DNA from 3 places in the Fictibacillus sp. 5RED26 genome. Region 1 is predicted to be linked to each of the others. Evidence: riboswitches for the same ligand, from Rfam matches in the RefSeq annotation. Region 1 holds a riboswitch; each other region holds the start of a gene.
What was found. A riboswitch is a leader RNA that binds a small molecule or an ion and turns the genes downstream of it on or off. The one in region 1 is predicted to bind cyclic di-GMP.
Positions count from the first base shown of each region.

Region 2: linked by a shared signal. The riboswitch ahead of IHV10_RS04235 (GGDEF domain-containing protein) and the one ahead of IHV10_RS09265 (anti-repressor SinI family protein) in region 1 are both predicted to bind cyclic di-GMP.
Region 3: linked by a shared signal. The riboswitch ahead of IHV10_RS10520 (endo alpha-1,4 polygalactosaminidase) and the one ahead of IHV10_RS09265 (anti-repressor SinI family protein) in region 1 are both predicted to bind cyclic di-GMP.

Region 1 is NZ_JACZDU010000002.1:183,138-193,835, reverse strand. Features, by position in the region: gene IHV10_RS09280 (sigma-70 family RNA polymerase sigma factor) at 335-892, shown strand; gene IHV10_RS09275 (hypothetical protein) at 892-2,160, shown strand; gene IHV10_RS09270 (NAD(P)H-dependent flavin oxidoreductase) at 2,238-3,212, opposite strand; cyclic di-GMP riboswitch class I at 3,423-3,514, shown strand; gene IHV10_RS09265 (anti-repressor SinI family protein) at 3,544-3,687, shown strand; gene IHV10_RS09260 (helix-turn-helix domain-containing protein) at 3,786-4,106, shown strand; gene IHV10_RS09255 (STAS domain-containing protein) at 4,286-5,329, shown strand; gene IHV10_RS09250 (NlpC/P60 family protein) at 5,845-6,498, opposite strand; gene IHV10_RS09245 (DUF6843 domain-containing protein) at 6,673-7,542, opposite strand; gene IHV10_RS09240 (ABC transporter ATP-binding protein) at 7,647-8,360, opposite strand; gene IHV10_RS09235 (ABC transporter permease) at 8,357-9,520, opposite strand; gene IHV10_RS09230 (ABC transporter permease) at 9,490-10,698, opposite strand, start outside.
Region 2 is NZ_JACZDU010000001.1:788,252-798,949, forward strand. Features, by position in the region: gene IHV10_RS04210 (MDR family MFS transporter) at 1-261, opposite strand, end outside; gene IHV10_RS04215 (MarR family winged helix-turn-helix transcriptional regulator) at 332-769, opposite strand; gene IHV10_RS04220 (N-acetylmuramoyl-L-alanine amidase) at 1,041-1,697, shown strand; gene IHV10_RS04225 (hypothetical protein) at 2,081-2,440, shown strand; gene IHV10_RS04230 (serine/threonine protein kinase) at 2,548-3,201, shown strand; cyclic di-GMP riboswitch class I at 3,280-3,368, shown strand; gene IHV10_RS04235 (GGDEF domain-containing protein) at 3,554-4,504, shown strand; gene IHV10_RS04240 (GGDEF domain-containing protein) at 4,573-5,646, shown strand; gene addB (helicase-exonuclease AddAB subunit AddB) at 5,868-9,371, shown strand; gene addA (helicase-exonuclease AddAB subunit AddA) at 9,368-10,698, shown strand, end outside.
Region 3 is NZ_JACZDU010000002.1:456,261-466,958, reverse strand. Features, by position in the region: gene IHV10_RS10555 (SpoIID/LytB domain-containing protein) at 1-49, opposite strand, end outside; gene IHV10_RS10550 (triple tyrosine motif-containing protein) at 271-2,613, shown strand; gene IHV10_RS10545 (class D sortase) at 2,743-3,372, opposite strand; gene IHV10_RS10540 (processed acidic surface protein) at 3,381-4,412, opposite strand; gene IHV10_RS10535 (HAD family hydrolase) at 4,566-5,204, opposite strand; gene IHV10_RS10530 (sugar transferase) at 5,465-6,814, shown strand; gene IHV10_RS10525 (C39 family peptidase) at 6,963-7,868, shown strand; gene IHV10_RS10520 (endo alpha-1,4 polygalactosaminidase) at 7,974-8,813, opposite strand; cyclic di-GMP riboswitch class I at 8,850-8,940, opposite strand; gene pelG (exopolysaccharide Pel transporter PelG) at 9,000-10,451, opposite strand; gene pelF (GT4 family glycosyltransferase PelF) at 10,439-10,698, opposite strand, start outside.

The sequences.
Region 1 (10,698 bases):
CCATATTTATTAGCTGTAGATATTTATCATATCGTAATGAATTCCTTACAGTTTACACGGTTTCTTTACATAAAGATATTACTTATTACTTTCGCTCTCTTCTTCCCTTCTCCTCTTTTCGAGGTAAATATGGTTGGATTTTGTTTATTGGAGATACATCGGAAAGGACACAGCAAATTGCTGTGTCCTTTCCGAGTGCACATATTCAGTACTTTGTAATTGTATGGGGTCAGACCCCTAAATGGTAATATTATACTGGTATTCTAAATTTATGAAACTTGTGTTACTATATCGTCGTCTTACTATTGGAATTGCAACTTAAGGAGGACAGCTAGTGAAAAGTGAGGGATTAAGGGGTTCCATAAGTATTGATGGGATGACTAAAGATGATGCCATTGTTTACTTAATGAGATGCTACGGAGAAGAGATCAAACGTCTCGTTTATACATTCGTGAAGAATTGGCAGCAAGCTGAAGATATTACTCAAGATGTTTATATCGCATTGTATACGAAACTTGATACATTTCGTGGAGAATCTGCATTAAAGAGCTGGATTTATACAATCGCTATTAATAAGTCAAAAGACTTTTTAAAAAGTTGGAGCTATAGAAAACTTGCTTTTACAGATAAATTTACTGCAAGTTCAAATGGAAGTGTCGACTCTGCTGAAGATGGGGTCGTTTCAAACAGTGAGGATGAACTTTTGTATCAAGCCGTACTCTCTCTGCCGATAAAATATAGAGAAGTCATTTTATTACACTATTATAAGGAATTTTCTATTCGAGAGATTTGTGAGTTGTTGAAGATAAGTGAATCGACAGTCAAGACCCGTTTAAGCAGAGGTAGAAAAGTGCTACAAGAGACTTACTTTGAATTAGGAGGTGAGCGATAGTGGAGAACCAACTAAAAAACCTTAACCGTACTTTGGATAAACAAATCTCAAGCACTCCTGTTTTTACAGAAATAGATGAACAAAATATATTGCTCGCTATCCGTAATCCGTCATCTAAGAAGGATGAACAATCGAAATCAAAGAGGACCATTGTTCCAAGGCTTCTTACAGCAGCGCTTTTCGCAGGAGTTATCTTTACTTCTTATACAATTATTGATCGCTATCTAACCCCTGAAACAGCGACTGAAATTGCAGTTAATAAACCTAAAGCTCGCTACGCTCAAGAATTAACACAAGCTTCGAGTATGATTAGTTATGATGAAAACACAAATATTCTAACGGTTAAAGGTTCAGTTAAAAATACGACTGAATTTAATAGTGAAAAGTTCAAGACAAGAATTACGGTATTGAACCAAGAACTTCAAGCAACCCTTGGCTTAAAAACGTTTGAAATTGTTGATGCGCCCAAAAAAGGTTATCTAAAACCAGATGAACCATTTTCATTTACAAAAGAAATCAAACTAGAAAAAACGATATCAGATACAGACTTAGAAAATGCCCTACAAATTGAGGTCTATACAGAAACAAAGATCCTGACCTCATTTATAATTGAGAATATACAATACACTGATATAAAAGTAGAAGAACCTATTGCAGATAGTGAGCAACCTGTCGTTGAAGAAAATAAAATTGAAAATAATGAGAAAAACACATCTTCAATAACCGAAAAAGAAAAACAAGAAAAAACCACAACTGTTAATGAAGAAAATCCTACACCTGCGAGTTCCCTTGATAATTTGGAAGATCAATATGGTCAAAAGAAAACTCCATTTAACAATGTTGTTTTTGAGAAAAAAGGCGGTCATTTCTATGTAAATGGCATTACAATTGGAAATACATTAGATCAAGCTCTTCAAATCTTAGGTCCCTATGATAGGCATAGCGAACCAGCACTTCACTCACCTACTTATGCAACCTGGAATCTGAAAACATCATTGGAAGAAAATGATAATTCTGGATTTTTTGTAGAATTATCAGAGTTAGAGAAAGAAAGTGAAATAGGATACTTAGGTTACATGACAGAAGATAAAGCTTTTGTAGATAAACTGGTAGCTCAGCTTGGTGAACCTTTTAAAAAAATCCCAGCTGTAACATTTTTCTACGAGGAAAAGTCTCAGCAAATGCTCATAATTAAAGACGAAGCTAATTATTATGAGATTACTCTTCAGTTTGAACCTGACATCGACTTGTACAAGAATGAAAATTAAAATCAAAAACCAAAATCCCTCAAAACTACGTTTATACAGCGTGGTTTTGGGGGATTTAGTTCTAAAGGACTAATGTTTTAAGGGATAATACTCATAGCTTCCTTTGTTTTTAATGCTTTTTTGTATTCTTCCTTTAGGTCATCTACTACTTCCTGAATGGTAGAGATTTTCTTCACACTGCCAACACCTTGTCCTGCGGACCAGATGTCTTTCCATGCTTTTGCTTTGGATTCAGAGAACGAGAGGTCAACATCATCCTTTTTCATCAAGTTTTCCACATCAAATCCCGCTCTTTGTAAGGATGGAAGCAGGTAGTTTCCTTTTATTCCACTAATCGCATCCGTATAAACAAGATCCTCAAGAGTAGAATCTATTAACATCTGCCGGTAATCTTCGCTCGCCGAAGATTCTTGCGTCGCAATAAAGCGCGTTCCCATGTATACGAGATCGGCTCCAAGAACCTTGGCAGCTAGTATTTCTTCACCTGTAGAAATAGCCCCAGCTAGAATCGTCATCCCATCCCAGAATTCCTTTACGGCTTTTAAGAAAGCAAACGGATTTAACGTCCCACCATGGCCACCTGCTCCACTGCACACGAGTATTAATCCATCAATGCCCGTCTTAGCAGCCTTACGCGCGTGATCAAGCGAGATAACGTCAGAGAATACGAGACCACCGTACCCGTGAACGATTTTAGCAACATCGCTTGGATTACCAAGAGAAGTAATCACCACTGGCGGTTCATATTTCTTTATTAGCTCCAAATCTTCTTCAAAACGTTTATTCGTTCGGTGAACGATTAAGTTAACACCCCATGGAGCAATCTTTGCCGAAGGATCTTTTTCCCTGGCATTACTCAGCTCTTCTGAAATATGTTTCATCCAATTTTCTAATAGATCGGAGGTTCTTGCATTCAGTAATGGAAAGGTACCTATTATTCCGTTCTTACAGCTTTCAATCACCATATCAGGACTCGATACAAGAAACATTGGGGCGTTAATCACTGGTAAACTGAGTTGATTCGACAAATTCATTGGCAATTTGTTAGACAATTTATTCATCCTTTCAGCAGCTAAAATTAGTTTAATGGGTATTTATTAAGAATAATTTCAACATAACCTGCATCATTCCTTTAAATTTGTTTTATAGGGGTCTTATTACGCTTCCTTATATTACATTTTTATTACAGTCATTTTCTGACAACATTTTCTATTTAGCTTGTATATAATCAATTTGAGTTAGGGAATAGGTCCTAATTATCCTTCAGACAAGGGCAAACATTTTCGAAAGAAGTGGGCGCAAAGCCACGGGTCTAAAGCTTAACTTAAAAAGCTACGATCGCCGGGTTACCTGGATATCATTTACTTTCTGGAGGGGTTCTTAGTGGAAAATACGTTTAAGCTGGATCACGAGTGGATTGAATTGATTAAAGAAGCGAGAGATCAAGGTTTTACTAAAGAAGAGATTATTCGTTTTTTACAAAATCCCCAATTAACGTTAGAAAACTATCAATTGCAAGGAAATTAATTCATTGAAATAGTAAGCAAGTCACAGAATTTATTTACTTACCTCATACAGAAAGATATAATAAAGGCAAATTATTTCTTAAATGGGGATTGCAAATGATGATTGGTGAGCGAGTAAAAAAATACCGTACCGAAAAAGGCCTCTCCATTACAGCATTGGCTGATAAAGCAGGGGTAGCAAAATCGTATATAAGTGCCCTAGAACGAAATATTCAACAAAACCCTTCGATACAGCTTCTCGAAAAGATTGCGGATGTATTGAATATTTCTGTAGATCACTTAATCAAAGCTGAAGTTGATACAAAAAACCTAGATCAGGAATGGGCTGAATTAGTGAAAGAAGCCATGGGTTCTGGTGTAAGCAAAGAGCAATTTAAAGAGTTTCTCGAATTTAACAAATGGAAAAACAAACAAAACTAACCACCTGATTGCATCAGGTGGTTTTTACGTGGTTTTTCCCTTTGCGGGTGTCTTCGTGGAATATACATAATGAAGGTTTTGTATTTGTGTGGGGTCAGACCCCACACTAATGTTTAATGTTTATAGAATTAGGGTACGGGAAAAGGGTGTCTACTATTTTTGTCTATGGAGGATTATAAATGAAGCAGTCGCCAAATGAACTAATGGATTCTCAAAAAAGTGTAGATGTTAATGGTTCTTCTTTTCATTGGGACATAGCAAAAGGTATTTTTCAATTTGAAGGCGAAGATGTAATGTTGTTTTGGATTGATTCAGCATTCAAGGTGTTCCTAGATTCCATCGAAGAGATTACAGGAGAAGGAACTGCGGACCTTGTTTTTGAAACAGCTGGATATCGGACAGGGTTAATCGTTAGTGATTTTTACATAAGAACGATCGGAAATATTGAGATTTCCGCTGAATCATTACCTACCATTTATGCATCAGCGGGTTGGGGTAAAACATACATAGAGCTTGATGTTAAAAAGAAAGAAGCGATCATTACGATTACAAACAGCTGGGAAACGAAAGTTAAAAAAGCGCAGAACAGCGAACGCATGGGGCGATTCTTACCTGGCCATTGGGCTGGCGTTTTCACAGGACTCTTTCAAACCAACATGTGGTATGAGGTCCTAGAAAACGAAGCCGACCCTAACACGCTAAAATTAGCAATCTCAGAATCACATATAACACCAAATGATAACATCCGCGATCTCGTTCAACGGGATGAACAGCATGAAATTATGAAGCTAGAAGCTATGGTTGAAGACCGCACAAGAGAATTAACCGATCTGATTAGGGAGATTTCCTCTCCTATTATTCCGGTAACCGATCATATTGTGGTTATTCCCTTAATCGGTAAATACAATGAGCTCCGTTCTAAAGATATGTTAGAGCATACTCTGACTTCACTGCCTCAACACAAAGCAAAATTTGTTATCTTAGATCTAACCGGTATTAAGTCTATTGATTCTGAAATGGTGGATATGTTGAACAAGCTTGTTTCCTCTGCTCGATTGTTTGGAATGGAAACGTTATTGGTCGGGATTTCACCTGAATTAAGTATAGAAATAACGAAACACCAGTATTCTCTTGGAGAAAGTACATATTTTAGAAATTTGAAACACGCCATACACTTTGCCTTTGCAAAGGAAGGGATGCTCATACAAGAACCTACGAAGTAATAAAATCCACGCTGCGGTTGCAGCGTGGATTTTTTGTTAGGCACTAGTACCTGCTGTTTCCCTTGTATTTCTGGAAAGAACAAATTGAAGGGATTTGTAATTGTATGGGGTCAGACCCCCATTTCTATTAAACCCCATCATTCGTCTAAGCAACTTGTCTGCCTCTACATATGATATACAGAAACCGAAACCAATTGGAAGTCGGTATCAATTTGTGAGGTGAAACGATTAATGTGTTACAAGTGTGGAGACTACGACCACTGCAAGCATGAGAAGCACGAGAAGCATGAAAAAGTTGAGAAGTGTTACAAGAAAGTAGAATGGGTTTGTGAAGAATCTTCTTCATCATCCTCTTCATCTTCGTCCTCTTCTTCATCTTCTAGCTACGAAGTGTTGAAGTGCAAGAAGTTCAAAAAAGCTAAGAAAAAGCAACATCATTGCTGCTGCGATCCTTGGGCAAGAATCTTGTTCTAGGATAGAAAAAAGGAGTCCACCATCGGACTCCTTTTTCTTAATTATAAACGTTTTGTCCCATAATAACGCGTCTTCCAGTAGCTGTTGTTCATATCTGAAATCGTTACTCCTGTTGAAGAACCGGCATGGATGAACTTCCCATTACCAACGTAGATACCCATGTGTGAAGCTCCAGAATCTGTTGTTGAGAAGAATACAAGATCTCCAATCTCTTGACTACCAACCTTATAGCCTGTGTTTACCCACATCTCTTTTACTGTACGTGGCAGGGTAATGTTATGGGAATTTTTAAAAACATAGTTAATGTACCCTGAGCAATCAAAACCAGAGGTAGTCGTTCCGCCCCATTTATAGACCGTTCCTTGAAAACGTTTTGCATAATCAACTAGGTACGCATTGTTAACGTTATAGACTCCTAGTTTGTTAAACGTATTTCGACCTGCAATTCCATCTGCTGTTAAGCCTTTTGCACGTTGAAAACTCATAACTGCACTTTTCGTATAAGATCCAAAGTAGGTTGTATATGATCCACTATATGTAAAATAACCTTTACTGCGCAATAATGATTGCAACGTTCTCACGTCTGAATGTGTCATTGTCGGACGAAGTGTCTGATCTCCAATATTCGCAAACGCCTGTAGCGGCGACAATAATAAACTAGCACCTAAAACTGATGTAACTATCCATTTTTTCATTATTTATCCCAAACTCCTTTGATTTTCCAAGTAATCTATTATTATCCTACAATAAATAATAGGACTTGTGTTTTACGCTTCCGTTACGGAAAATAGGAATTTGGTCTTCTTGTAAAACCTTGTCGAATTTAGTATTGTGCTAAAATAATTATATGTAATAGCCGATTTTGTCCTCTAATAGCCGAAATCTCCAAATCCTTCTCGCTGTAAAATTTCTTCAACCCCAATGCTATGATCCTCTAAATATTGACTACCATACGTAGAAAAATGGTCAGTACAATTTGAGTTAATAACGGTAAACGAACTATAAAGAAAATCCCTGTCATCATTTGATGTAGATCCTGAACTGCCTATATGAATACACTTTTCCTTAATCTTTTCTTTACGCCCTTCTTCATCTATATAATAGTATTTATTATTAAATGTACCTTCTGGTTCTGGTAAAGCTGTTAGCCCATACCCTTGATCATTTATTTTTATAACATTGTAGTCTCCCACTTTGTTTGGTTGAGGCTCATCTTCAATGTCGTATATCACTGTCACTCCACCTACATAACCAGCTGGGATGAGGTAGTACTCGTTAGTTTTCTTTTCTAGTAATTCATGCATGTAAAGCGATAAATACAATGTAAGTACAGTAAATCCAACCATAAAGATACTTTTCACTATCATTGGTTTCCACTTAAAGTTTTGTTTTTTTACCTTTTGCCATTCTTCAGACAAGAAAAAGAGAGCAGCACAAATAATTGCAAAGTAATAAAATTCTTTTATGATGAAATAAGACACAAAAGCAAAGAAAATATGTAAAAAGCCTGATACAAAGAAATGAGATTTAACAATTTTGTTCGTGAATGAATCTATTAGCAGAGATACAGGTATTCCATACAAAAAGTTTCCAGCTAGTGCGAATAACAAAACGATAATTAAAGCAAAAGAACCTTCAGCTGAACCATATTCATATACAAGATATAAACCTAGTAATAAGGTAAAGAAAAAGGATGCTAAAAGAGCGGACTTTATTTTTCTCAACAGACGTTCATTCATGTTCTAACCCCTCTCTTGTGAATGTTTTCACATACATTCTATCACTTCGGCCACAGTATTGGAATATTCAGGATAAAAAAAGAAGCCTGCTCTATCAGCAGACTTCATCCAACAATCTCTCCAAGCGTTTCCGCAAAATTTTCAGATTGTGCAACGGAACCAAACTGTCGTACTTTTTGTTTTGAGCCGTAAAATATCAGCTCTCCTTCTTTTAAAATTAAAAAAGAAGTACATAATGTTTCGAGCTCTTGCGCGTCATGACTGGAATACAGGATGGTCTTTCCTTCTCTCCCCAGCTGGCGCAAATCGTTTACGATCTCTTGTTTTGCCGATATATCAATTCCGACAGTCGGTTCATCCAAAATCAATAGGTCCGGGTCATGTAGCATCGCGATCAAGATGTTCAGCTTTCTCTGGTTACCACCAGACAGATGCTTCACTTTCTTATCAAGGTGCTCAGCCAGTCGCCACTCCTCGCAGCGCTGCATCCATCTTTCTTCTGACGATCCCTTCGCCAACTTCGCAAAAAATCGTAAATTTTCACGCGTTGTTAGCTCATGATAGACGGCGATTTCTTGAGGTACGTAACCGATTTTCTGGCGAATCTTCTTTTGTTCTTTCCTCACATCAAGCCCATCGATCTGAACCGATCCGCCAGATCCTTTCATAAGGGTTGCAAGGATTCTCAAAAGCGTTGATTTACCTGCACCGTTCGGGCCAACAACGCCGACGGTTTCTCCTTTTTCAATAAAGAAGTTCATTTCTTTTAATACTTCTTTTCTACCAAACTTCTTCTTCAAATTTTCTGCTGCAATCAAGCGTTGTCACCTGCCTTTATAGTTGAAAATACATATAGAACGATGCTGAGACCCACAAATGCAAGGGGAATCACAAGAGTTTCTTGGTTTAACGATGACACGATCCAATATTGCGGTGTCCATTCTGCAGCACGTTGTAAAAAGCTTGATAGCTCGTCGCTCGGGAAGAACGTTCCGCTTAAGAGCGATGTGCACAATACGACAAAAAGAGTGATCGCTTGCCATGTGCGGTTGCTGTGTACGAAATAAGCGAACAGAAGAGATAGCGCGTTTAGGAATAAGACGTAGCCGATCAAACCGAAAATCGTAGCCACGTTCAACGTTAACTCATCTCGCCACCAGCCAAAACTAAACAATAAAACAAGCAATGTTAGCTGTAAAAGTAACACGCCTAGTGCGTTTCCGAACCAGTAAGCTGAAAATCGGCCTGCTGCGTAAGGTACTCTCGACCGCATGCCAGAATCACGGTCTTTAATCGGCCAGCTGTTATATAAAAAACTAATCAACATGAGAAGTACGAGCATTCCTGGAACATAGATCGAAGCGGCACCACCAGTATCTTTTACTGACGATTCTCTCGTAACACCAACTTTATAGTCAACGGTCATAAGAGGCTTAGGCTCCCAATGTTTGTCGCTATACGCCCAAGCATCCTTCCAGACTGTAGCCTGCTCCTTGGCATCTAGCTTCTCACTTTTTCCGTATGTTTTTAAAACCGTATTCGCGCCGTACGAATTACTTGATAACCTCTTCACTTCACTTGCAAAAATCTCGCGCACTAACCCATGAGAAATTGAACCCGACGAGAGCCACATCGTAACAAGCCCCTCTTCATCATTTTTCTGTATACTGTCCATAAATCCTTCAGCTATAAAGAAACCGATGGCGGCTTTTTGTGTCTCAATCTGATTTCGCGCCTCATCTTCATTATGAACACTTACCGAGACCGCTAGATTTTTACCAACTCTATCTATGACCATTTCCGAGTATTGCGTTTCGTCCTCGTCTACGATTACAACTGGAATCTTGGTGACATCACTTGTTTTTTCTACCGACATGTCTAAAAAAACCAGCACGAGAACCGGAACGATGAGTCCCAGCCAACTCCACGGACTTTGAAGCAGTAATTTTATACGTGTAATGGCAATTGTCCAGACCATGGCAACCTCTTCTTTATCGTGATAAGCAGCAAACTCACTGCCCAAATTGTGATTGAAAAACTAAGCAACAGTAGAACTGACATCCACGCTTCGTTCCCCACAAATAGCGTATCAATCAGTCCGCTGTGTGCCTGATGCACGATGTTTAATACACTTATGCTGCGCCACATTTCCGGAAGATAAGATAGCGGCAAAACGCTTCCGCTTGTAGCAATGAGTCCCACAGCAAGGATGATTCCACCTCCCCACTTTGCTCCGTTACGAACAAAAAGTTCCTGACAAAGCGCGAAAAGGGATGCGATGCTTAAGCAGTATGCTAAAACCAATGATGTCGCTGTGATGCTCCATGTTTTGGTTAAAGCATAAAATAGAGCAGTCAAAACAACGCTTTGGATGACGAGCAGAAGGAAAACGGATAGTACATTGCTAAAAAAGAATACGCCAGACCTTACACCTTGTAGCGATAATCTTTCGCGCAATGCGGTCTGTTCACTTCTTGCGGTCAAACTCATTCCAAACAGTCCACCAACGAGTAACAGAATCAACACACCTGATAAGCTGTAATAGTCGATCGTTGTTACTCCGCCTAACGCACTTAGTGTTTCCGTTTCGTAAATCTTATTTCGGTTCAGAGCTTGTAGCGTAAAGTCTGTGATGACCGTGTCGCGGTAAGCTCGGAATTCTTTGGAACTTAAGTCCATTTTTCGTAAATAATGAAAAGCTGCGTTCGCTCCGCTTTGTGCAGAAGAGATCAAGTTGGCGTTCGACACCATCACTTGCTGCAAGAGTTTTGCTTGAAAAGGGCGTTCAGGGTTACCGATCACCGTTACTGGGATATTTTTGCCCTTGCGTATCCCTTTGGTAAAACCATCCGGCACGATCACCATGCCCGCTATCTCGTTGCTAGCAAGCTTTTCACTCGCGCTCTCAGCATCTGTTTTTTCAAAGGTTAATACATTTTTTAGTTCTTCTGAGTTTTCATACTGCTTCATGAGCAATTTGGTTTCAAAGGTGTTATCTTCATCTACGATCGCTACGGCAAAAGGCTCTACCCACTGCTTTTCTTCAAGTAGTGGTTTTAGCCCTAGATACGTGATTCCAAGTAACAAAATTGGAAACAGCATCATAGCAATCAGAGGAAAAGGCTGCTTAAGCCAGCATTTTACAGTTAGATGGGC
Region 2 (10,698 bases), on a different contig from region 1:
TGCCGTAAACACTCCAATCCCTAAAAGGATAAATGGCTTTCTTCCGTAAATGTCTGATAGTTTTCCAACTAAAATAGCAGTGATACTTGAAGTGAGCATGAAAATCGTGAAAACCCAGCTGTAGTATTCTATTCCTCCAAGATCAGCAATGATTTTTGGTAAGGACGTACCAACAATTGTTTGGTTTAACGCAGCAAAAAGCATAGCAGACATGATGGAAAGCATGATAATAACTTTCCGCCGCATTTCAAGATGTTCCATGCATCATCCTCCTATTCATGTTGTAAATAATTCACAATGTGAATTATTTGCTAAAAAGAAAACTGCTCCATTAATCAAGCAGTTTTGTTGAAGATTCTATCATTCGTTTTATGTCTCCATCTGTTAAAGCAGCAAACTTTTTTTCTAGGTAGTTATTTTTAATGTTATCCATTTTTCGTGCAATTTCTCTACCATCTTCAGTAATTTCCAAATAGACGATCCGACGGTCTGAATCTGATCGTACACGCTGAATATAATTCTTTCCAACAAGCCGATCCGTAACCGCGGTAATATGGCTTGATGAAACTTTTAATTCGTTAGCGATTTCGGAAGCCATCAGAGGACTTTGAATAAATAAAGTCTGAAGAACAGCAAACTCATTGCTTGGGATATAATCTGAGTACACTTCGTTCAAACCTTTTCTTAACGTACGAAAAAGTCTACGTAAACTCATTTCCAATTCGCGCTCTAAATCATTTCTTAATGGGGTTTGTTCTCTATTTTCCATTTTAACACCCTTGCTTTTTGTTTCTTCTACTAGTATATGATAATTTATATTTAATAAGAAAGAAAGCAAAAGGTTTGGGGAGACACGGATTATGAAAAATTCAACATTATTTTTTGTGCTTTTAGGCTTTGGATTTTTGATCGGAGCAGCTTACTGGGTTTGGGCGATCACAACACAATCACAACCAGGTGGAATGTAAAAAAATGAGCCGTAATGGCTCTTTTTTTGTATAAACAAACACTTCTAATTTAAATAAATGGGAGGTGTTGGTATGAAAGTAAAGTATCAGATTACAACTAAACTTATTAAGAAAGAATGGAAGCAGCGTCCAGGAGGTAATCGTATACCACGCTATGCGGTTGCGCACGATACTGGTAACCCTAACTCTTCGGCTCAACAGAACTATGAATATTTCAACAGCAGACAACTAGAGGCTTCTGCACACGTATTCATAGATGATAAACAGATATTGATGATCATTCCATTGCAAGAAAAAGCTTGGCACGTTCGCTCTAACGTATCGGATGCTAATGAATGGGCGATTGGGGTAGAGTTATGCTATGGACCTTCCATAGATTTTAACAAAGCTTATAGCCGTTATGTATGGTTTTTTGCGTATTTATGTGAGATGTACCAATGGGACCCTGCGCGGGACATAAAAGGGCACTTTCAGCTAGACCCAAAAAGAAGGACAGATCCTTTAAACTGTTTTCATCAATATGATAAAACATTTCCATTTTTCATTGAGGATGTTAAGTATGAGCTAAAAAAGTTTGTTGTTAACCAGAACGAGTTTAAAGAACTTGTCACTGCAGAAGAAAAGCTCTATAAGGTGCAGATTGGGGCATTCACATCTAGAGAGAATGCCGAAAACCTTTCTAGAAAAGCTAAATCTGCAGGATTTGCTGTTCATATTGATTACTCCTAGAAACAATCAATGCGAAAACAGCCTCGAGAGTAGTTGATTTTCATTCCAGGTAATAGTAAATAAAACAAAAATACTTGCCTCTTAAGTAAGGCAGGTATTTTTTTCTAGTATAAAAAGAACGTTTGTTCGCATATAATATAAAAAAGGAGGTTGCTTCGTGACTAACTTATTAATGAGATGCATTCAAGAACGGGTTGGAATAGAAATGATCTACCTCTCGCAAAAAGGTGATATCTCGCACCGTTTTGTAATTCCATACTCTTTCGACGGTCATATAATAAAGGGATACTGCTCGGCAAAAAAGCAGATTCGAAGTTTTCACATAAGAAACATATTATCCGTACATTCACGTTTTTTGTCTTCTTGAGATTGGGGGGATTGTCGTGCAATATGGAAGCGAAGAAGAGCGTTCGCTTATTGAAAAATTTGTGATGTATCCGATTTTACTTACAGTTTTTAATCGCGATCTGCAGATTATTTGCGGCTCTCCATTTAAATTGAGACAGCCATACGTTGCATTAGTAGAACAAATTATGAATCAAATCAGCAAAGATCTATTTGATGTACGAATTGAATTGAGAAAAAGAAGAATTAAAGTAATGGATGCACGCCGTGAGGAAGATATTACAGAATATGAAATCTTTATTAGGGGTTATCGTGAAATTATGAGGTTTCCAAACATTCATCTAAAAAACAAAGCAGAAACACTTATGCTTTCTTATCTACAAGTGACCGTAGAATAATGGATAAAGCATGCCAGTTTCATTTTCAATAACATCTGTATACAATGAACGTATTGCAGAAACATAAGATGATGATAATAGGATTAGAATTTGAATTGAGGAACCTTATGGAACACTTTATCCAGCTAGCTAGACAATTGAACAGAGAAATAATGATTGAAAGTCGCAGCCCATTTGATCCGGTATGTCCGGTGAATACACCACACCCTTGGCAGATGCTGGGCTGTGGGAACTATGCAGCGGTGTTTTCACATCCTGAACATCCAGCATATGTAGTTAAGATTTACGGCAGGGATGAGCATGGATTATTAGAGGAAAAAAAGGTTTATGATCGACTAGGAACACACCCTGGATTTTCTGTTTGTTATTATTCCGAACAACGTTTTTTAATCTTAAAACGTATTGAAGGAATGACTCTGTACGACTGTGTGCATAAAGGTGTAAAAATTCCTGAAAATGTGATTTATGACATCGATGAAGCAGTGAGGCATGCAAAAGACAAAGGATTGTTTCCTAACGATGTACATGGAAAAAATGTCATGATATCCAATAATAGAGGAATTATTGTAGACGTATCTGATTTTAGCCGATACGAAACTTGCAGGAAATGGAAAGATTTAAGGAAAGCTTATTTTACATTTTACAAGAAAACGCTGTATTACTTTCCAATAAAGATTCCTTATATTGTTTTGAATGGAGTAAGGATTGGGTATAGGTACTATAGAAAGTTAAAAATATCCAAAAAACAAAGCCTAAAATAATAGGATTAAAGAACTATTAAAATCATTGGCACAAATTACCTTAGTAGGATATAATAACTATAAATCAATAAAAACCTTTGTTATTAAGGGCAAACCAGTTGAAAAGCTGGGACGCAAAGCTATGGGCCTAAAGTATGGTGAACATGCAATGGCAGCCGGTTGCCAAAGGGAAACGGACTCGTGTTTAGACACAAGCGTTTCTATGAAGCTTTATTCTCGTATTTTGTAGTTTCTCTGCAGGAATAATGTGTTCATAGAGGTTAAAAGTATCTAAAACATAAATTGAAGCCATTCCCTTTATTAGGTGATGGCTTTTTGTATGTAATTTTTGAGGGATTTGAGGGGTTGTAGAATGGAAAACTTCCAACTAGACTTACGCGCACTCAAAAAAAACTTGTTACCAGAATTTATGAAGTCTATTCCAGCCATGATACATACACACAAAGAACATCTAAGAAAAAATGAAGACTTTCATACGTTTCTAAACGGTTTTGTTGAGCAATACGAGAAGATACTAGAGAAATTTTTACGCGGGATTGTGCATGCAGTGTTTTTAGAAGAAGAACGATTCAAATCCTTTTTAAAACAAGGAGAGCAGAAAGCGTTTCGATCAGGTATTCATTTTTTAAGGCATCAACGAATTCCTCATCAAGCACTTGCGTGTTTTACAACGAGTATTAGTGAATCCGTTTTATTTGAAGTGAAAAAAGCAACGTCCAACGAGCCGTTAGTTATACAACTATTTATGTTAGATCGCTGGAACCGGATTTCTCACCATGCTGTTACAGGATTTCTAAGCGGTTTCTCTTCTCAACAGTTTAAAGATCTTAAGGAGATTAGCATTCGTGATCCATTAACAAATCTGTATAATCGTCGCTACTTTTATGATTGTTTAGAAAAGGAGCTAGAAAAGGCAAATAGACTTAAGCTTCCTCTTACACTTGTCATGTTTGATATCAATAACTTTAAATTAATCAATGACGAGCTAGGGCATCACGCGGGTGACGAGATACTTCAGCAGATCGCAGAACTTTCAAAGCGACTAAAATTGTTCTCTGGATTTAGATTCGGTGGAGATGAATTTGTTTTTCTTTTACCAGGAATTACTGAAGATGAAGCATACATCTTAACTGAAAAACTAGAGAGTCAGCTTATCGTTTGGAATGAATCCATCTCATTGGCATATGGTGCAATAGAATTACTTGCAGATGCATGTGAAAACATAGACTATTACCTGCAGCTTGCTGATGAGCGTATGTACACGAACAAAAGAGCTAGAAGTGAGAATAAATCACTGATTTGATCATGTAAAATAATGGGCCTTTCTGCTATGTTTTTCGCAGATCGTATAACGTAAAGGAAGTTGAACGCATGAAAGATTCATTTACGATTACGGAACACCGTTCTGAAACCATATCATCTTTGTTACGGTGGTTCTTTTTAATTCTTTGTATACCTGTTTTTTATTATCAACCTATATCAAGCGTCTTGAATTATGAAACGGATACTTTTCCGATCCTTTTTATAATCGGCATTATATATATGACATCCACACAAATTGTCTTACACCGATTGCCAGAGACGTCACTGTACTACCGGGTTTTTACAAGAGGTGGAATTGTTTTTGATTGTCTTGCTTATGCATGGTTGATGCAGCTTACTGGTGGAGCTGATAGTGCGTTTGTTGCTGTTGGTTACCTAATCGTTATCCATGCTGCTCTGTATTGGAGGTTAAAGGGCGCTTTTATAGTAGGAACAGTGAGTTTTACCATTCTCTGTTACTTTTTTATAAGAGATAGTGGGTACTTGAACACGCTCTCTTCCTTTGAATTTTTAATGAAGAGCATCTTCTTATGGTTGATCGCTTTTTACGGCGGTGTGATTGCCTCAAAAGAAAGACAATATTATTTCGAGAAGAATATGTATCAGCTTCAATCTGAACAAGACTATTTAACAGGTTTGCTGAATCATCGAAAATTTCAAGAGGACGTATTGGAAAAAACAAAACAGAATAAACCTTTTACACTTGTATTATGTGATATTGATCGGTTTAAAATGTTTAACGATCAGCACGGCCATTTAATTGGTGATGAGGTGCTCAAGCTTGTAGGTGCAACGTTTAAACGCTTCATTACTTTAAAAGAAGGAGAAGCTTATCGTTACGGTGGAGAAGAGTTCGCCTGGATTCTCCATACTACATGCAGAACAGAAGTGAAAAATACGATTGAAACGATCAATAAGCATTTAGAAACCTTTCCGTATATATCAGGTGATAATGAGTTATCTGTTACACTTAGTTATGGCATTGCGAGTTATGTAGAAGGTGAGAAGCCTTCGCAAATGATTCATAGAGCTGATGTGCTGCTATACGAGGCAAAGGCGGCAGGAAGAAATACGTTCAAATTGGATACGGTCACAATGGAGGAAAATCAGCTATCAATATAGCGGTTTTCCTTTTTTATGTTTTTCGTTCCTTGGTGCACTCTCGTGCACTCTCGTCTACCCGAAATGATGGTATCTGCCTTTTACAAATATTATTCGTTTACGTAACTATCCTATAACTACCAGGAGGATGTGCTTCTTTTTAAAGGTCGTAGCCTTTGATGTCATAGTAGATTATGAGATAATGAAGTTAGAATTCAAGTGCGGAACAGGGGATGAACATAATGAGTTTGCAATTTATTTTGGGACGATCCGGCAGCGGAAAGTCCCACTCTGTATTTAAGGAGATCCAAAGAGAACTTACAGAACGTCCTTCAGGAAATCCGATCATCTATCTTGTACCAGATCAGATGACCTTTCAATCGGAGTATAAGCTTGCATCAACGCCAGAATTATCCGGAATGATGCGTGCACAAGTCTTTAGTTTTTCAAGGCTTGCTTGGCGTATTCTTGGTGAGACCGGTGGTTTGACAAGAATGCACATCACATCTACTGGAATAAGAATGATGCTTCGGAAAATCGTCGAGCATAAAAAAGAAGATCTTAAAATCTTTCGAAAAGCCTCTGAACAAAGTGGTTTTTACGAATTACTTGAGTTGATGACTACAGAACTTAAACGATATTGTGTTAGTGCAGAAGATCTTTCGTGGAATGCTGAAACACTGCTTTCTCTCGGTCAAAAAGAAAATAATAAAAAAGTGCTTCAGGATAAATTATCAGATCTGAGTGTCATTTCGAGCTCCTTGGATGAGGCACTGATTGGGAAGTATGTAGATTCAGAAGATTATTTACGTTTGCTTCAAGCAAAGATTCCTTTATCCGAGAGCATTAAAGAAAGTGAAATTTACATAGATGGATTTCATTCGTTTACTCCACAAGAACTTGAAGTTATAGCGGGATTACTGGCACACGCCAAAAAAGTGACCATTGCACTCACTGTCGATGAATCTTTTACTATGGAGTCAGAACCTCATGAGCTAGATTTGTTTTATATGACGAAAAAGACGGCTCAGACGCTAACAGCACAGGCCAAAGAACTTGGTGTATTCGTTGAGGAACCAATCTATCTTCATGAAAAGCCTAAGTATAATTCAAGTGCTATCGCTCATATCGAAGAGCAGTATGATCGAAGGCCGGCCATACCATCTTCCAAACATGAAGGTGTTGGAGTAGCGGCAGCTGTAAATGTTCGGTCTGAAGTTGAAGGAGCGGCAAGGAAAATCGCAGAACTCGTTCGTGACCACGGATATAGGTATCGCGATATCGCAGTTACAGTCCGAAATGCTGGTAGTTATCAAACACTGATTGAAACGGTATTTACAGATTATGAGATACCTGTTTTTCTTGATCAAAAAAAATCTATGCTTCACCATCCACTGATTGAGCTTATACGTTCTTCACTAGATATTGTCTTAAAGAATTGGCGCTATGAAGCAGTTTTTCGAGCTGTTAAAACAGATATGCTCTATCCGCTTGATGAGATAAGAAAAACGACTTCTGAGATGAGGCGTTGTATGGATGAACTTGAAAATTATGTGTTAGCACTTGGTATTCAAGGCAGAAGGTGGACAGATCCTAAACCTTGGAAGTATAAAAGATTTAGAGGATTCGAAGCAGAAGATTTTGGAAAGACAACTCGTGATGATGAAAAAGAACAGCTGATCAACGATATGCGGGACATGATTGTATCTCCTTTGAGTCGTTTATCTAAAAACCTATCAAACAGCAAAAATATCATCCAATATTGTAAAAGTCTTTATCAGTATCTTGAGGATTTAAATGTACCGATGAAACTTGAACGCTTGAGACTTCATGCGGAATCAGCAGGTAAATTACGGTCAGCATCTGAACATGGCCAAGTTTGGAATGCGGTTCTGGGTCTCCTCGATGAGATGGTAGAGTTGACTGGTGAGGAAGAACTTTCTAAAGAAACGTGGATGCAAATGCTTGAAACAGGGCTAGAGAGTCTTAAATTTGCACTTGTTCCTCCTTCTCTCGATCAAGTACTAGTAGGAACGATGGAAAGATCTCGTTTTACGGATGTAAAAGTGAATTTTGTTCTTGGCGTAAACGATGGAATCATTCCGTTAAAACCTAAGGACGATGGATTGCTTTCAGAAGATGAAAGAGAGGCTCTGGATCGAAACGGTGTGGTGCTAGCACCGACGGCACGCAGAAAGCTGCTTGATGAACAGTTTATGATCTATTTGGCTTTAACGAATGCTAGTGATCATCTGTTTGTTTCATATGCCCTAGCAGACGAGGAAGGGAAAACGATGCAGCCTTCTATGGTCATACAGCGATTGCATGATCTTTTCCCAGATTTAAAGGAAGAACTATATCAAAATGAACCAGCTTTACAAAACGATTTGGATTTTGTGCAGCATCCAATAAAGAGTGTATCTTTTTTAAGTACGCAGCTCAGAGAATGGAAAAAAGGTTATCCGATCTCTTCCGTTTGGTGGGATGTATACAATTGGGTCGTCAGAGACAAGGATTATGATTTCTATGCAAAGCGAGCTCTGTCTTCTCTCTTCTATTTTAATAGAGAAGCACCTCTCAGTTCATCTGTATCAAGAGATCTTTATGGTGATAAGATTTTAACGAGCATCTCGAGAATGGAGCTTTTCCAATCATGTCCATTCTCTCAGTTCATGTCGTATGGTCTGAAGCTTAAAGAACGGCAAATGTACAAACTTGAAGCTCCAGATATCGGACAGCTTTTTCATGCTGCGTTAAAACAGATGAATGATTCGCTTCAGCAGAGAAGCGTAGCCTGGAGTGATCTTTCAAAAGGGGACTGTTATCGTTTGGCAGGAGATATTGTAGAACTCTTGGCACCACAGCTTCAACATGAGATTCTGTTAAGTTCTAATAGACATCTTTATATCAAGAAAAAGCTAAAAGAAGTAGTCGGAAAAGCTTCTCACATATTAAGTCAGCACGCAAAGGCGAGCGGGTTCACTCCTGCAGGTCTTGAACTAGCATTTGCTTCTGGTGCAACATTGCCGCCATTAACGTATAAATTACCGAATGGAACGACTATGGAAGTTATCGGACGTATCGATCGTGTTGATACAGCAAAAAGTTCAAAAGGACTTCTTATGCGCGTGATTGATTATAAATCAAGCTCAACTGGTCTCAACTTGGCAGAGCTGTATCATGGAATTGCTCTGCAGATGCTGACTTATCTAGACGTTGCAGTCACACATTCAGAAAGCTGGCTTGGTGAAAAGTCCGTTCCAGCAGGCGTTCTGTATTTCCATGTACACAACCCACTATTGAATCAAAAGAAACTGCTTAGTGTGGAAGAAATCGAAAAAGAAGTGTTAAAGAAGTTTAAGATGAAAGGTTTAGTACTTGCTGAAGAAGAGGCCGTTCAACTTATGGACAGTACAATGGATAAGCGTTCTTCTATCATTCCAGTCGCTCTAACTCAAAAAGGATTTCATAAGTCACATTCCTCGATCGCCTCAAGTGAGCAGTTTAACACGATGCGTAATCATGCGCGGAAGATGGCTGTAACGAGTGGAGAAGGAATTACAAACGGAGTGATCGATATCTCTCCATATGAGATGAAGAAAAAAACACCATGTACGTTCTGTTCATATAAGCCTGTTTGTCAGTTTGATCAAACCCTTGAAGAGAATCAATACCGTCAACTTCGTTCAGAAAAAGATGACGTCATCCTAGAAAAAATGCATCAGGAAGGAGGAACTGTCAATTGAAGACTTTAATCCCAAAACCAGAAGGTGCCACATGGACGGATGAACAGTGGCAGGCGATTCAAGCCAGAGGAGAAAACGTTCTCGTTGCTGCAGCAGCTGGATCAGGAAAAACGGCCGTCCTTGTCGAACGAATCATCACGATGATACGTGAAAAGATTGCTGATGTAGATCGGTTGCTTATCGTTACGTTCACAAACGCTGCTGCTGCTGAAATGAGAAAAAGAATTGGAGAAGCAATCGATAAAGAGCTGTCTTTAAATCCTTCATCTCTACACTTAAGAAGGCAGCTGAATTTATTAAACAAAGCATCGATCTCTACTCTTCATTCTTTTTGTATTGAGGTGCTTCGTAAACACTATTACGAAACGAATCTCGATCCTGGCTTTCGTGTAGCAGAAGAAACAGAAGCAGAACTTATTCGCCAAGAAGTGATAGAAGATTTATTTGAAGAAGAGTATAGCAAGGGAGAAGACCATATTTTCTACCAAGTGGTCGATGCTTATAGTTCTGACCGAAATGATATAGAACTGCAAAAACTGATCTTATCGCTCTATGATTTCGCTCGAAGTCATCCTGATCCGAGTGGATGGCTAGACCAGATGGCGGAAACTTATCAAGTCCAAGCTACTTCAATAGACGACCTACCTTGGACAAAGGAGCTTCTTTTCGATACATCGGTTCAAATAGAAGGGCTACGTTCGCTGGCGCTCAGAGCGATAGAGCTCAGCCAGCTTTCAGGGGGACCTCTCGCATATGCAGAAACACTACAGGAAGATCTTGTCTTCATCGAACGATTACTTCATGCAAAATGTAGTTGGAATGAGCTTTATGAGGAATTCCAATCTTATGATCCTCCAAAATTAAAAGCCATCCGCGGGAAAGATGTAGATGAAGAACTGAAGAATAAAGTAAAAGCGATGAGAGACAGCATCAAAAAACGGACGAGCGCATTAAAAGAAGAATATTTTGAAAGACATCCAGATTCGTATATCGTTCATATTGAAGAGATGGCTCCTGTAGTTAAAGAACTTTCATCCTTGGTGAAAAAGTTTGGGGAACGTTATTTGGAAGCAAAGCAGGAAAAGTCTCTTGTTGATTTTGGTGATCTTGAGCATTATTGCCTTGGAGTTTTAAAAGGTGTAGGGTCTACGATGGATGCACCGGTTCCATCAGAAGCGGCTCTAGAATATCGCGAAAGATTTGTAGAGGTACTAGTCGATGAGTATCAAGATACGAATTTTGTTCAAGAATCCATTGTACGCCTAGTATCAAAGGATGAGGAAGCAGGAAACATGTTCATGGTAGGTGATGTAAAGCAATCCATCTA
Region 3 (10,698 bases), 270 kb from region 1:
ATATCAACAGCCCCATAAGTACAAAGAATAATACTACAAATTTCTTCATTTCCGCCCCTCTTTCTACATAAATATACTAATTTTGCATATTAATAGTATAGTAATCTATTTTTTCATAAACAAGATAAAATAGTAAAATTAAAGAAAAATTTTCCACATGCGGGTGATCAAAGTCTGATATTACAAGGAATTAACTTTTAAAATAGGTATTTTAATCCAATACGATTGGAGGTAAAATTATCTTAGAATATATAGGGATGGGGGATTCGATTGAAAATAAGGCCATTATTATTATCGGCAGGGTTAAGTATATTTTTAGGTTTGAGTGTGCAGGTTTTGGAAGTGTCAGCCGATCCAGAAGTTTATGGAGGGGCTAGACATTCTTATTTAGTAGACCAAGATGGGAATGCTTTTGGATGGGGAGACAACCAATACCATCAATTAGGCTATAAAGATTCTTATGCTAGTATCCGCTATCCTGAACAGATCGGCTTTATAGACCATACACTAGCTCAAAATGTTAAGATGTTTTCTTCATCGAAATCAAATTACTTTACACTCGCCATGATGGAAGATGGAACGTTACGTTTTTGGGGACAGGTTTTTACCTATGATGGTAATTTGGGTGGGTATTGGAACGACTGGAATTACTCCAAATACAATACCATTCAAAACTTAGATGGAACACCTTTCACCGGTGCTACTATGATTTCATCTGGCGATTCTCACATGACCGCGTTAAAAGATGATGGGACAGTTTGGACATGGGGGTATAATTCATATGGTCAACTAGGTAATGGGAAGACAGAGAATACTCCCTATCCACAGCAGGTCATCATAGAGGACGGAACTCCTTTAAAAGATGTGATTTCAATCTCATCAGGTGCTTGGCATACTCTTGCTTTGAAGAAGGACGGATCCGTTTACGGATGGGGATGGAACAGAGGAAACCAGCTTTCTGTTACACCAAAGATGTATAACACAAAAGCATTACCTATTTTAACGGAAGACAAAAAAGTTCTCTCCGGAATCATCAGTATTCAGGGAGGCGGTGATCACTCTCTAGCACTAACAAATAAAAACGAAGTAATGACTTGGGGAAACAATACGTATGGTCAGTTAGGAAACGGTAGTACTTCTTCAACGCCTCAAATGTATCCAGGGTTTGTTCTTGATAGCAACAACGAGCGACTAACTCAAATAAAAGCATTAAATGCATCAGGATATAGCTCATATGCTTTAACTTTTGATTCCAAAATTCTTTCCTGGGGCAGAAATCAGTTTGGACAACTGGGGCAAGGTAATGTGACAACCAACGAAAAAGTTCCTGCTTATGTGAAGTCAATAAATAATGAAATTCTTGATGACGTTTACGCCTTCTCTCCTGGTTTTCAACACGTCGTAGCTATACAAAAAGATGGCAAGCTATGGCGCTGGGGTGATTTCTCAGGTAATTCCTTAGCTATTCAAGTTTTAAAAAATGAAAATGAGCCATACACAACTACTATTAATGGAAACATAGAACGCGAAGAAGTATCACAGCCCATGATTTCAATTGAAAATAATCAAGTCTTATTAAAATGGAACTACCCTAATAATGAAGTTAAATTTGTTGAGGTATATAAAAACGGAGATTGGGTTGGAACTTCTCCATCTACTATCTATATAGATGATTTTACCGGTGATGCTGTATATACGCTAAAAGCAGTTGATGGATTAGGCAACAAAACAGATGGAGTGCAAGTAGAGCTTAAAAATAGCGAGCCTGTTAAAATAATCAATGTAACAACGGATAAACCAACGCCTCAGCCAGCAGGTTCGTCCATTTCCATCAATGCAGCCGCTGAAGGTGGAACTGAACGGATGTATAAATTCTGGATTCTTGAAAATGGCCAATGGAAAGTACTCCAAGATTATTCTACAGCAAGCTCAGTAAAATGGAGTCCTGCTACAGAAGGAAATTATAAGGTCAGCGTTCATGTAAAAGACCGCAATTCGAGCAAATCCTATGATGATTACAAAGCGTTCGAATATAAAATTGGATCGGCTTCGGTTCTACTCAATGACTTTTTGAGCCAGCTGTCTGCACCACGGTCTGTTTATTCAAGCATTCCATTAGCTGCCTCTGCCACAGGCGGCTCTGAAAAACTTTATAAATTCTTTGAATACCATAATGGTGTTTGGACAACGCTCCAGGATTATTCTCCAACATCAACCATTAGATGGATTCCTAAGTTTACAGGGGATTATAAATTGGTGGTGCACGCTAAAGACCAAAATAGTATGAAGTCATACGATTCATATAAACAGATGATGTTTAAAGTAATCGATGGACCTGTCATGCAATCACTTACTACAAGTCTAGCAAGTCCTCAATTAGTAGGAAAAAACATACAGATTAAAGCTTCAGCTTCGGGCGGAACAGAGAAGTTATATAAATATTGGGTACATGATGGCGTGAAGTGGCATGTGTTAAAAGACTTCTCTACTTCAACCACATTCGATTGGAAACCTACTGCAAAAGGAAACTATAAAATTTCAGTACATGTAAAAGATCGTTATTCAACTCGTTCATATGATAGTTATAAGGCACTGAACTATACAATTAAATAGTTAGTATATAGAAAGAGGTCACCATGTTTTATGGTTCCTCTTTTTTTATACCAAGATATCCGTTTTATAGTATTCAATGAAAAAAAAACAACCGAAAAATAAAATTTCGGTTGTTTTAATAAGTTGAACCTACTGATTAAGTTCACTTTTTACTAAATAGGCCACTAATACATAACGATCAGGAGCAGCACCTACAAAGGTAAAGGGATAACATGTACTTACCGTTAGAGTTGCGCGAGGCATTGAAACGATCACTGAGCGGTCATCCTTATCAACGATACGCACTTTTCTAACTTTATACGTAAAAGTGCCCGCAGTAGTCTCTACAACTAATAAGTCGCCTTTTCCCACTTCACCTAATTTGCGAAAAACTGTATCACGATGACCTGAAAGTACAGAATTGTCTTTTTCACCTGGCAGTACGCTGTCTGCAAAGTGGCCAACCCCTTTTTCTAGTTCATCCTCATTCGTACCATGATAAATAGGTAGAGCAGCATCTAGCTTCGGAATTCTTAACTCTCCCATCTGCTCTCCTATTTTTGGTCGTACTTGATATAATGGTAGATTATTTTTCTTTCCACTTTCTTTAGCATGATCTGTAGCCTGCACCTTTTCGTTAGTTTTGGTAAACGTTTTTTCTGAACCAAACTTGAACATCAGATATCCCTTTGATAACTGATAGAGGCTAGTGGAAGAAAACCATATACCACCAGAGATCAATGCCACTGAAAGGATAAGCAGGATCCATTTTTTTCTCATATCAATTCCTATTTTACTGAAATTGCACGACGTCTAACCCATAATCCAAGAGCTAGCATCCCTGCTCCAAGAATCATGTAATCAACATGGTATCCAGCTGTTTTCGGAAGCTTTGCACCATTCACAGTTTTAGCAGGTTTTTGAGGCTTTGCTGCTACAGGTGTTTCTTTGATTTCTTTCCCTGTATCCGTAATGATTTCAGAATCAAACATGTCAGCTGTAAGAATAAAATCAGCTAGAAATTCTCCGTCCACTGCACTATATAACTCTACTAAAACACTATATCCCTTTAAATCATCCATAAAGATTAGTTCTTTATAGCTAATAGACGTTTTATTTCCGTCTTCATCTAGTAGATAAATTTCTCCGTCAAGCTTCAAAATCTTCATTAACTCACTTGTTAAGTATAAAAGTTCTGAAACCTGATCATCTGTCAGTTCACTTACACTCTCAAAATCTTGGAAAGCCATCATGCGATTAGCAATTTCATTTAGTCTTTCTTCATTCTCAGGCATGCTTAACTCTTCATCAAGCATTTCTAAGTGAGCTACTAAACGCTCTATTTCATCGCCAGTTAAAGCAAAAGTGTCAGCTAAGAAACTTAGAAATTCTTCATCGAACATCTCTTCATCTTCCCACTCATAACCGATGTAGTCCATCACAGCGAAATCAAGGTCATCTACATAAAGATAGTTTTCTACAGAGTCCCCGTTTTCTTCTAATACTTTTACAACATCTGTTTCGTATTCTTCACTAAGTTGATCTACATTACTTAAGTCAGCTAAAATAACTTCACCTAAGTATTCTTTCATCTCTTCGATTGAACCGAACTCATCTACACCATCTTCAAGAAAGCTGTATGTATTTAAGTACTCATTAAAATCATCTGCTGTAAGTGTATCCCATCCACGCTCTGCACTCACTTCTTTTAAATAAGCATCCAAATCTGTCTCGTCGATCGCTGCTGATGCTGGTGATGGTGATGAGAAAAACCCTAAAATCATTGCCATTGCTAAAACTAACCCTACCCATTTTTTCACGAAATAGCCTCCTGCCAAAATATGTTTATATTTTACTAATATAGTATAATTCGTAGGCACAAAATAATATATATAATATTGTAGACAAATTTCGACATCACGCTATTTTAAAGGGTTTATCTTGTTTTAAATAGGACTTTTATACGTAGTTCTTTAATTTATTTTAAACAATTGTTTAAATGTTGGAATGTCTTTCATGTAATGGTCTGGTTTATCCTTAAAAGTAGAAGATTGAACAGTAGGCAGCCAATGAACACCAATCGTAACAACCTCAGCTGCTTTCCCTGCAGAAATATCCGCATCACTATCTCCAATGAAAGCTACATCATCTTTAGATACACCTAACATTTCTATAGCTTTTAAAACACCTTCCGGATGTGGTTTAGGAAGATTTACATCATCACCTGAAATATATACGTCAAAATATTTATTCATACTTAATTTTTCTAATGAAAGATCTAAGCTTCTTTTCGCTTTACCTGTAACAATTCCTAACAAATATCCGTCTTCTTTTAAAAGGGATAAAAAATCATGCATTTGTTTGTTGTTATGAACTAACTCATCGTGTTTTTCTTCATAATGTAAGTAATATCTTTCAATGGCTTCATCTGTATTCGGATGAGTTAAATTTTCACGAATAATTCCTGTTTCAGAAGGACCAAACATATGAATAATGTCTTTTTCCGTAACGTCTTTTTGGTCATATTCCTTAAAAACAGACTGAAAGGCATAAAAACAAACAGGTAATGTATCTGCGATTGTTCCATCAAAATCAAAAATAAAGGCTTTCATAAAATGGTTCACTGCTTTCCCTATAAATTTGTAATTTTATTCATATTTCGCACTTTTTCGAATAAATCCTTTAAGCTTGTTAAAACATGCTTTGACAGGTTTCTAAATTTCCATAATGGGTATTGTAAAAATTGTCGAGAATAAACATATGTTCACTTGTTTTTTAAAGGGTTAAGCGTTACATTGTATATAGTAAATTTTTCAACATGTCAACGCATTTCTTCCAGAACATAGTTTTCAAGATAAGGAGAAATTAATGAATGAATAAAATTGAATCACCAACACAAAAGATAACAGTTCTTTTAACAGATCTTGTTCTCATTACGCTTTCGTATTTCATAGCCCTGTTACTAAGAAGACCCGATCTTGAGGTTCGAAACTGGGACGCATCTTTAGCTGTCCTGCCTTGGATTCTCGTTGTAAGTCTATTTTTCTTAGCCGCTTATGAAATGTACTCGTTTCACCGTAAGACCATTTGGGATATCTACAGCAATATTTTCATCGTAACCACTTTTATCATGTTCTTTACGATGGCAGCATCATTCATGTTCCGTGCGTTCGCCTTACCGCGTTCCGTTATCTTACTCGCATACTTGTTATCAATCGTTCTATTAATCTCGTTTAAATTGATACTAGTGAATACATCACGTAAAAGTAATGAAGGAACAGTACTTTTTGTTACAAGAGAAGCTACAGATGAATTAAAATATCTCTATCCTTCATTAAACAACATGTCTGTAAAAACAATCAGTCCGGATTCTCCATTTGATGATGTAGCTGAAGCTCTCTCATCCGCTGATTGCTTAATGATCGGCCCAGATTGCCCAGAAGAAACAAAATCCAAACTCATTTTTTATTCAATGAAAAATGATAAATTGGTTTATGTTGTACCTTCATTATATGACTTACTTGTTTCTAAATCAGTGATTACATCACTTGATGATACGATGATTGTTGGTGTTAAGCCTTTCGGACTTACATTTGATCAACTATTAGTGAAGCGCGTGTTTGATATCACCTTGTCACTCATCATGCTGATTGTTCTATCTCCTCTTTTCTTACTAGCAGCTATTGCCATTAAGATAGAGGAACCAAAAGGGACGATCTTCTACAAACAAGAAAGAGCTGGAAGACATAATCGTCCATTCATGATCTATAAGTTCCGATCAATGGTTATGAATGCAGAAGCATTAACTGGCCCTACTCTAGCTGAACAGAACGATAACCGTATCACAAGAGCTGGTAGATTCCTACGTGCAACACGTATTGATGAACTGCCACAATTAATTAACGTCCTAGCAGGACACATGTCTATCATCGGACCACGTCCTGAGCGTGAGTTTTTCATTCAGCAGTTCACGAAAAGCAACAAATCATACCAATACCGTAATACAGTTAAACCAGGAATTACGGGTTACGCTCAAATTATGGGTAAATATACAACAGATGTTGAAAACAAACTTCGCTTTGATCTGTATTACATCAGAAACTATTCGTTTTGGATGGATCTAGTGATTCTGCTACGTACGATTAACGTAGTACTTGATAAGACGAAAGCAGAAGGTGGAGCAACAAAACCGGCTAAAGAAACAAAAACTATACAAATGTAATAGTAAAGGACAGGAGAATACTCCTGTCCTTTTTCTATGTTTTGGATATTACGGTAGAATATAATCATCATTCCCTATTGATGAAAATTTTGTCAAATATTACGATATAAGAGTGAAACAGATCGAATTTTCGTTAGGGAGGAAAAAAATGAAATTTGTTTTAAAAAGTCTTGTCCTTTTTTGTATGGTTTTCACTGCGGTTGCCTTCACTCATGCAGACGATGCATCTGCAGCAGCCTCAATCAACAAAACCTACTATGTAAAAGGTGATGTTGTTAACATTCGTTCTGGAACGGGAACAAATTATCCAACCGTTACACAAGTAAAATACGGAACAAAGCTACAAGCTTTCCAATACGCATATAACAGCAAAAAAGAAGTCTGGTACCACGTTACTTTGCCTAATGGGCAAAAGGGATGGATCGCAAGCTGGCTGATCACGTCAACCGCACCTGCTTTTACTCCTATTAACGCTCCACTTATATCTCAAATGCCTGAGCTTCCAAGGGGATGTGAGGTTACAAGTCTTGCGATGATGCTTCATCATGCAGGTAAAAAAGTGAGTAAGATGACTCTTGCTTATGAAGTGAAAGAAGATCCAACACCTTACCGTAAAGTCGATGGTAAAGTCTATTTCGGAAACCCTAACGTTGGTTTTGTAGGAAATATGTATACGTATAATAAGCCTGGTTACGGTGTGTATAACAAACCCGTTGAAAGCCTAGCTAGACAATACCTTGGAAGCCGTGTTGTAAATCTATCTGGTCAATCCTTTACAGAGGTCAAAAAACAACTCGATAAGAAAAAACCAGTGTGGGTCATAGCAAACTCATGGTTTACAAAGCTTCCTGAATCCCAATTTACATACTTCTACACACCACAAGGTAAGATTAAAGTGACGTACCGTGAGCATTCCGTCTTGGTAACAGGTTATAGCGGTGGATATGTTTATTTTAACGATCCACTTTCAAACCAAAAGAATAGAAAGCTTCGATTAAACAATTTCATTGCCGCTTGGGAACAGATGGGTAAACAAGCGATTAGTTATAACTAAACAAATATAGAAAAAAGCCAGCGTATCTTGCAACGCTGGCTTTTCTTTCATTAAGCTTAATATAGGAAGCAATCATTTTATTGGTTTCATGTTATCGTTGATGATTTAAAATACATCATACGATTTTTTATCATGATAATGTAAAAAGTTAAATTTTTCTGCGTAATTTTTGCTTTTACGTTCTAACTTTGTAGACACCGTCATAATTTGAGTTTTTCCCATTTGTTGTATCTTTTTCAACTTACTAATCTGATTCTGAGCCCACTCATCTGTTGAAACTTCATTGTAGTCAAAACCTTCCCACATGAAACCATCCATATACTTATGAGTATGTTGAATGGTTTCCATACCCCAATTCTGTACCATTAGGAGATTCGGAAATTTTCGATCACTCTTATCTAAAAAAGCAAGAAGTCCATCTAATTGCTTTTTATATATAGCAGCGTTATTCTCCAAATGTTCGTTGTCAATATTCCCAACGGTATCAAAGAAAACACCATTCATTCCTTTTGCATTAACTTGTCTTTCCATTTCATCCATTAAGACTTTATGATAGTGAACACTCGCTATATCCATTAGATAAGAATCCCATTGCTCATAATGAACTCTAGCACCACTTCTTTTGAAATAGTCACTATCAGCTAGAAGTTCCAATCTCTGTTTGTTCCACGTCGGTGTTTCCATAACACTAATATAACCAAGAACAATCGTGCCATTTTGTTGAAGATATTGAATCTGCTCTTTTGTGTATAACTGTGGTTCGATCACAACTAAATCGTAACTACTTAACTTCTTAAGAATACGATCTGTTGGTGCCGAATAATAAATCTTGTAATTTTTGACCTGTTGCAGAGTACTTTGTCCACTTTGAGCAGAACTGTGTTTAGGATGTAATGAAAAAAAACCAAAAGTAAAGATTGCCATGATTAATAACCACTTTTTCATAAAAAATTCCCCCGATTCATACGAGGGATGGGTTGGTTTCGCGGACTGGCAATCTTTATTCTATTGTTAGAATCGAAGACCCATATCTTTGCGTCCTTGGTTTTCACCAAGTTTGCCCATCACCACAGTATTAAATTAATTATTTCCATTTTATAGGTTTTGAATTCAAAAAACAATAGTGAATATCTATTTTTTAGAAAAATTGGAAATAAATCTTTCTAAAGAATTTTGATAATATTTAGGATCTCTTTTTGTGAAAATATGAAAATCAGCTTCGCCTACATATGATATTAATCGAAGGCCACCATATGTAAAAGAAAGCGAAGCCCCCACAGCTATTCCTACTCCATACCAATCAAAACCAAGCGGGAGCAACAATAGAGTTAGTACAAAAGTTATGATGAAAAATATGAAAGTAGTTATACAAGCTCCTCTTCGATCATCGAAGTATAGATGAAGAAGTGATAGTGTTAAAACAAGACTAATTGAAAAGACAGCTACTAGTGTAATCGGCATTAATTCAAAGAAATCAGCACTCCACTCGAACCACGTAACAAACCGAGGCAGCAATAAGAGGACAAGTAGAGTAAATAACCCTTGCGTTCTGATAAGACGAATCACTTCTTCTTTTAAGACTCTAATCATCACTTTCTTACTTTCTTGTATTTGATCTAAACTTCCACCTTCATTCACAAAGCCGTAAAACGTCCAATATTTTTTATAAAACCTTGTTTCTATAGAAACTATAAATGTCATCATCGTAGGAATAATAGTCAAGAAGGACCAAAATAGAGCTGTATCATAATCAGGGTGATAACGAAATGTATGCAGTACATTCACCGATCCCTCACCAAACCAAATAATCCAGTTACTGACCCAAAGCCCTAAACTATAAAAGACTCCTGTTAATAGTAAGTCAGGGTATTTATAGGTATACCTCACAAATCCCCATTGATTATGTAAGGGACGGTCTGGAAAACTGATAAATAGATGGTATAAAAGCCAAAGAAGTGTAACGAGCATCCCGAATGTAAAAATACCTAGCATAAGGGCGGCTCCTTTTATAACGGGAAGAGAACGTACAAGGTCTCCTATTGGCAACACCCAAAAGACAACTACTGTTATTAGTCCCCCGAAAAAAAAGGCGTACACAATATTCATATATTCCTTTGTCGCTGTGCTATATAAAAATAGTACCCAAATGAGGTTCATAACTAGAAATAATAATAAGACTAGCCAGTCGTACCAAAATGGTATGGGAGTTAGTAAAGCAAATGGAAGCCATAAAATAAGAGCTAAACCACATGTCACTTTTGCCAATCCAACACTTGTTGCAGCAACATCTTCAATTTTCCCAGTATAGAATAGGTCTGCTATGTATCTTGTTACCACGAGCTGAAGTGAAAAATAAATCACTTGTGAAAAAATAAAGGTGTATGAGATCGAAACGACAAACAATTCCCTCGTACGAAGATCTATATTATAATAATTCATTCCCCACTGAAGAAAAGTTAGAACAGCAATGGTGATCAACCACGGTCCTGAGGTTAGGAGGATGGTAAAACCATATGCCTTCGCTCGGCTAGAAAAGTAATCCTCTTGAAACATTTTTTGAAGTTGAAATCCTATTCCTGCCATTGTATTCCTAAACCTACTTCCTTATAAAGAGAACGATATCTCTCAATGACTTCACTTAGCTGGTACCTATGCTTGACTCGATTTAATCCATTTCGCCCATGAAGCTCAATTAAAGATGGTTCTTCCACATACTTTTCTATACTTTCTGCCACTTGTCTTGGATTTACTGGAGGAACGACAAAGCCTGCTGGTCCGAATAAATCAATATCACCACCTGTAATCAGTTCTTCACAATCTCCAACATTCG